DNA from 2 places in the Paenibacillus sp. NPDC058174 genome. Region 2 is predicted to be linked to the other one. Evidence: predicted binding sites of a transcription regulator. Region 2 holds the regulator's gene; the other holds the start of a gene.
What was found. The regulator NrdR, encoded in region 2, represses ribonucleotide reductase genes. The targets are predictions, from matches to a motif close to AACACNATATATNGTGTT.
Positions count from the first base shown of each region.

Region 1: the regulator NrdR is predicted to act here: its motif matches at 1,254-1,271, upstream of ACFVVF_RS25840 (adenosylcobalamin-dependent ribonucleoside-diphosphate reductase).

Region 1 is NZ_JBHVUY010000008.1:121,478-124,899, forward strand. It holds gene ACFVVF_RS25835 (DEAD/DEAH box helicase) at 1-1,031, opposite strand, end outside; gene ACFVVF_RS25840 (adenosylcobalamin-dependent ribonucleoside-diphosphate reductase) at 1,360-3,422, shown strand, end outside.
Region 2 is NZ_JBHVUY010000001.1:2,192,375-2,195,796, reverse strand. It holds gene ytaF (sporulation membrane protein YtaF) at 1-137, shown strand, start outside; gene coaE (dephospho-CoA kinase) at 155-754, shown strand; gene ACFVVF_RS09815 (lytic transglycosylase domain-containing protein) at 751-1,317, shown strand; gene ACFVVF_RS09810 (alpha/beta-type small acid-soluble spore protein) at 1,418-1,621, opposite strand; gene nrdR (transcriptional regulator NrdR) at 1,723-2,202, shown strand; tRNA gene ACFVVF_RS09800 (tRNA-Ala) at 2,895-2,967, shown strand.

The DNA.
Region 1 (3,422 bases), on a different contig from region 2:
GTCTTCTTAAATAGATTGACGAGCGTTACGAATACGGCATCCCGGCTGCTGCACACTTCCCGTTGCAGGGTGACGAGGGAGAGCATGCTGGTCAGATCGCCGCCGCTCTCATCGTAGCGTTCGCGGACGAAGCCGGTTACGGCATCGTATAGAGCCTGCTCTTCGGGTGACAGCACCAGCGGAATGTTGCGGACGATACGTTTTGTGAACGAAATGCCGCCGTCGCCTCGGCGGTTGCGGATCATAATGCTGGACAATGCGTCCTGCAGCTGGTCTTCGTTTTTCGGAAGCCGTTTATCGACAACGAAATTGGCGGCAAATTCGCTTTGTCCACCGAGCTGCCCCGGCTTCAGCAGCGTAATTAGGTTGAACAGCTCGTCGAGGTCGTTTTGGATTGGTGTGGCCGTCAGCAGCAGGCAATATTTTTTGCGGAGCTGAACGACAAATTGATAGTTGGTCGTTTTTTTGTTTTTCAGCTTATGCGCTTCATCAATAATGATGAGGTCGTAGTCATTGCCCAGTACGAGCTCGCGGTGCGGATCACGCTTGGCAGTATCGATAGAGGCAACTACAACGTCATAGTGCCAGGTATGCTCTTTCTTTTGCGCAACGGCCGATATGCCGAATTTCTGATTCAGCTCTCTTACCCATTGCAGGACAAGGGAGGCAGGCACGAGAATAAGCGCGCGGCGAACGAGACCGCGAACCATATATTCTTTCAGGACGAGGCCGGCTTCGATCGTTTTGCCGAGCCCTACTTCGTCTGCGAGAATGGCCCGGCCGCCCATTTCATGGAGCACCTTGCGAGCTGTACTAATTTGATGCGGCATCGGCTCGAGGCCGGGAAGCGTCCGAAGGCACTGCATATGCTCGAAGCTGTCGATTTTTTTCGCTTGCTCGGCTTCCATTGAGAGCTGATATAACGTCCAGTCGTCCCAAGGGCCGTTTTTCGCCATCCGGCTTTGAAGCTCCTCGAACCAGGAACGGTCCAGCTTCAGATCCACCAATGGATGCAGCTTGCGGGTTGCAATAGCGTTCGAACCGGCTGCCGTCCCGGCGGGATCGGCGTTATGGTTTGTAGAGGACAAGTTTGCGGGCTCCTTTCGGGAAAAAAAGAGATAGTTGCCTATAGTATGACCCTATTGCCGGATATTCATAAGAAAGAGGAGTAGAATAAGATCGAGGAAATTGCGGACGCCTGCGTGTGATTAAAGCTGTAGATGCTGTAAGCCTATTTGGCTGTAGGATAATGAAAATCAATATATAGTATGTTATAATGGTGTTAATATACAATATGTTGCGATTTTGTTATGAGGCCATGTATGGAAAGCCAATTCATAATTTGGGGAGGCTGCTGAAATGGGTGAAGCGGGGAGCAATCGGCTGGAAGGTTTGAGTGAAAAAATATTTTTGGACCGGTATGCTTGGAAAAACGCAGATACGAGCAAAGCCAAGATAGGCGATATCGTACTGGCGCTAACGAAGGATGATCCGAAATTTCCGGCAAAAGAAGTCGGGGAAATCATTTCGCGGGACGGCGATGACGTACAGGTTAAGCTGCGCAGCGGCGATACGGTTAAGACAACCGTCGACAAACTGACGCTGACAATCGAGCATACACCGGATGAGATGTGGGATCGGCTGGCTGCGGCTATGGCTGGGGCGGAAGGGGATGAAGCGGCGCGAAGCCTGTGGACGGAGCGCTTTCGCTATATTTTAGATGATTGGAAGCTCGTTCCGGGCGGGCGGATAGCTGCTGGAGCAGGAGCAAGCGAGGAGCTTACGCTGTTCAATTGTTATGTCATCCCATCGCCTAAGGACAGCCGGGGCGGCATTATGAAGACCTTGACCGAAATGACTGAGATTATGGCAAGGGGCGGCGGAGTTGGCATCAATCTCTCCTCGCTGCGTCCGCGCCGTGCTGTTGTGGCCGGAGTGAACGGCACGTCGAGCGGCTCCGTCTCATGGGGAGGTCTGTTCAGCTATACGACGGGGCTGATTGAGCAGGGCGGGAGCCGGCGGGGCGCTCTCATGCTGATGATTAATGATTGGCATCCCGATGTTATCGACTTCATTACAGTGAAGCAGACGATGGGGCAGGTGACGAATGCGAATCTGTCTGTCTGCATCAGTAATGCATTCATGAAAGCGGTGAAGGACGACGCGGACTGGGAGCTTGTATTCCCCGATACGAAGGATCCTGAGTATAATGACCTGTGGGAAGGCGATCTGGATGCATGGCGGAAGCTGGGCAAAAAAGTGATTCCGTACAAAACCGTCCGCGCCCGCGACATCTGGCATCTCATTATTGAATCCGCTTGGAAATCGGCAGAGCCGGGCGTTGTATTCATGGAATACTACAACCAGATGTCCAACAGCTGGTACTTCAATCCGATCATCAGCACCAACCCTTGCGGAGAACAGGGCTTGCCGGGCTGGGGCGTATGCAATTTGTCTGCCATTAATCTGTCGAGATTTTACGATGAGGCGAACCATGCCGTTGACTGGCAGGAGCTTGCGAAAGTAACCCGCTGGTCCGTTCGTTTTCTCGACAATGTGATTGATACAACGCCTTATCATTTTCAGGAAAATGAGGATAATCAGAAGCGGGAGCGACGGATCGGACTTGGAACGATGGGGCTTGCCGAGCTGATGATTAAGCTTGGTATCCGTTACGGCAGTCCGGAATCACTCGTATTTCTCGATGAGCTGTACGGCTTTATTGCACGGGAGTCCTATCTGGCATCCAGTGAGATCGCTGCGGAAAAGGGTTCTTTTGAGGCCTTCGAGCATGATCTATTCGTGCAAAGCGGGTTTATGCGCAATATAATTGAGGCGTTCCCGGAGGTCGGTGAAGCCGTGAAGCGACAAGGCATTCGCAACGTAACGGTCATTACACAGGCACCTACTGGCAGTACGGGGACGATGGTTGGCACTTCAACTGGCATCGAGCCTTACTTTGCGTTCGAATATTACCGGCAAAGCCGCCTCGGCTACGACAAGCAGCTCGTTCCGATTGCGCAGCAATGGAAGGATGCTCATCCCGGTGAAGAGCTGCCGGATTATTTTGTGACGGCTATGAGCCTGTCTGCTAAAGATCACATTCGCGTTCAAGCGGCAATACAGGGTTGGGTCGACAGCTCTATCTCCAAGACGGCCAATTGTCCGAATGATTTCACCGTGGAGGAGACGAAGGAGCTTTATGAGATGGCCTTTGAGCTTGGCTGCAAGGGCGTGACGATCTACCGCGACGGCAGCCGGGATGTACAGGTGCTGTCGACTCCGGGTGAAGAGAAGAAGGCGGAAGAAGCAGTCGTGGTCGAAGATGGGAAAACGGACGAGGCGGCTGAGGAGGGAACGGTCGAAGCGGGAACTACGGATGAGGCTGTTGGAGAAAGGTTAACTACGGGAAGTGCAGCTGG
Region 2 (3,422 bases):
TTGCAGCGGCGAGCGCGTTGTTTCTGTTAACGGGAATACGCTTCGGCTTCCGGTTCTCCAATTGGAAGGGAATGCGGGCGCTGTCGGTGCTTCCCGGCATTTTGCTCATCTTGATTGGCATTACGAAGCTGTTATAAGAACGGGGTGAAGGCTTATGAAGATCGGTTTAACCGGCGGTATCGCTACTGGCAAAAGCACCGTTGCCTCCATGCTTGTGGAGCGCGGTGCGCTGCTGGTCGATGCGGATCAGGTGGCGAGAGAGGTTGTTATGCCCGGTGAACCGGCTTTGGAGGCGGTCGCCTCTAAGTTCGGACAAGCCGTTATACATAAGGAAGATGGCACGCTGGACCGTAAGGCGCTGGGTGCGATCGTATTCAATAATAAGGATAAGCTGGCGCAGCTGGAGGGGATTCTCCATCCCGCTATTCGTACCAGAATGCAACAGCGGATTCAGCAATACGAAATTGATTTTCCGCAAAAGCTAGTCGTAGCGGATATCCCGCTCTTGTACGAAACCGGACAAGCCTCGTTATACGATGGCATTATGGTCGCATACGTACCGGAGAAGCTGCAGCTGGAGCGTCTTATGCTCCGCAACGCTATTGATGCGGACGAGGCGCAGCACAGGGTCAAGCTCCAAATGGACATTGAAGAGAAGAAGCGGCGAGCGGAGTGGGTCATCGACAACAGCGGAACGCTGGAGGAGACAAGCCGCCAAATCAGTCTTTTCTGGAAAAGCCAGGGCCTGCTATGAGATGGCTGCTGAAAAAAAGGGTGTTTCTCGTCCTGCTCATTGGCTTTATCGGTATGCTATTTCTCAATTCGGATTGGATGGCCAGATGGATGTATCCGGTACAATTCCGGGAGGATATCCGGGCCAGCGCATCTAATTATAAGGTTGATCCCCATCTGGTTGCTGCTATTATCCGGGCGGAGACTAATTTCTCCAATGGCAAAGTATCTTCTAAAGGCGCACTGGGCTTGATGCAGATTATGCCGGATACGGCAGATTGGATCGTTGAAAAAGCCGGCTTCGAGAAGGTGACGCCGGATATTTTGCAGCATCGTCCGGATGTGAGTATTGAAATTGGAACCTGGTATTTGCAGTCGCTGCACAAGCAATTCGGGCAAAACAAAATCGCGGCAATCGCCGCCTATAACGCGGGACCCGGTAACGTGCGCAAATGGCTCGATTCCGGGCGCTGGGACGGCCGTGAGGAGACGGTAAACCTTATTCCTTTTGGCGAAACCCGGCACTATGTACAAAAAGTTATTTATTACTATAATAAATACAAAGACCTTTATCCCGATATGTAGCCGATTATTCCCTTCGCAAATAGAAGAAGCTTTGGCGTATCCGCGCCGCTTCAGGACGGGACAAGCCAAAGCCTCTAGTTATACATGACTGATGAAATCATTATTTACCGGCAAGGGATTGCTCGGCGATTTGCACCAGACGACGAGTGATGTTGCCGCCGATGTAGCCAGCATCTTTAGTCAGCAGGTTACCGCCGTATCCGTCTTGCGGAAACGCGATACCCAGCTCTTGAGCGACCTCATATTTCAGTTGGTCAAGCGCTGCGGATGCTTGTGGTACAACTAGTTGGTTGCTGTTGCTCATTGTTTGTCACCTCCTTGCGGTTGGTAAAAGTATTATGTGCGAAATTTCAAACTTCATTACAGGAAACGTATGGAAAATTAGACCAGAAGGAAGTGATGGATATGAAATGCCCTTATTGCGACAACTCCGGCACGAAGGTTCTTGACTCGCGTCCAGCCAACGAGAACAAGTCGATCCGCCGCAGACGCGAGTGCGAGCGGTGCAGCCGCCGGTTCACGACGTTCGAGATGATCGAGGAGACGCCGCTGATCGTAATCAAGAAGGACGGCAGTCGCGAAGAATTCAGCCGCGACAAGATTTTGCGCGGATTGATCCGTGCCTGCGAGAAGCGCCCGGTATCGGTTGAGAACCTGGAGGTTATCGTCTCCGAAGTAGAGAAGGAGCTCCGCACTACGGCGCTGGCCGAAGTGGAAAGCCGTGATATCGGCGAGATCGTGATGGGCCAGCTCTATCCGGTCGATGAAGTCGCCTACGTCCGCTTCGCGTCCGTATACCGCCAGTTCAAGGACATTGACATGTTCATGAAGGAATTGAACAGCCTGCTGTCCAAGCACCCGTTGAATGGGAATGGGCAGGGGTAGAAGTTGGCTCGTTCTTGCTTGATTGCGTGAGCCGGTGGGGTTAGCGAAGAGCGGGAAGAGTTAGGGGAAGGCAATGAGTAAGCGGATTTGAAATGGATTGAGAATAAGCAGCTTGTGATGCGCATGCTGCTTATTTTTGTTGTGTGCGGGTGGGAAGCTAATGTTAGCGGGTAAGAGAGGGCGGTTCATTGTAGGAGATAATGAGGGGTCTCATGTACACCTTTGAAGAGGTGATCTTACTCGATGGAGATTATGCTGATGATCAGATGCATATGTGCGTGACTACAACTTACGTTTGAACTGATGCGCTAAAGTAACTTTTTTCTCTGTTGAGTAACTAATTTCTTTATTTTTTTGGGAAAAGTCGTTTAAATCGAGGATAAGGATTAAAAGTTCATAAGGGCGGAAATAAATTTCGCAATAAGGAAAATTAGTCGGTTATTTGATGAGATAAAGAATAGACTGAATCGAATAACCCTTACATAATCTTGTTGGATTTTGAAATTAGAAACACACCGTCAAAGTGGAGATTAGCAACGTAAGAGTCAATGATATTCGAGCAGATAACCCTCAAGGGGAAGTTTTCCAGCACTATTGACTTCGATAATGGCAGCGTGCTAATATAAATCTTGTCGTTGCTTTAGTTTGAAGATAAGCGGTTACACAATTCAATTCCTTTAATAGTAAAATATGGGGCCTTAGCTCAGCTGGGAGAGCGCATCGCTGGCAGCGATGAGGTCAGGGGTTCGATCCCCCTAGGCTCCATAAAGAAAAAAGCCTTTAAACACAAGGATTTCCGAGTGTTTGAAGGCTTTTTTTGCATTTTGAAATAATGCTCGCAACTGTTCGTGGTCACACGTTTGGTTCACACTGAGCATTTTTTATGGTAGTTTGGCTACACTTCGAGTAATTAATGGGGATTGATGAACATACGAAATCTCTGTTACTGATATAACTTTTTGTTTTAACCACTATTCAATGATTAGAGTTGTTTGAATTATTCGAAAAGCTGTTCACCATATTTGCGTAGCGGTCTCTTTATGAGCAGATAGTAAAACATGGGAATAGTTATCTAAGGTCACTCTAATATCAGAATGACCAAGAATTCTTTTACCACTTTGGGGTTTATATTTTATGTTAGTAATTTTAAATTCTTTCAATCTCAGAGAAATTGGTAATCACTTTAAAAACAAACGTATGTTATCGGGCATTCAAAATTT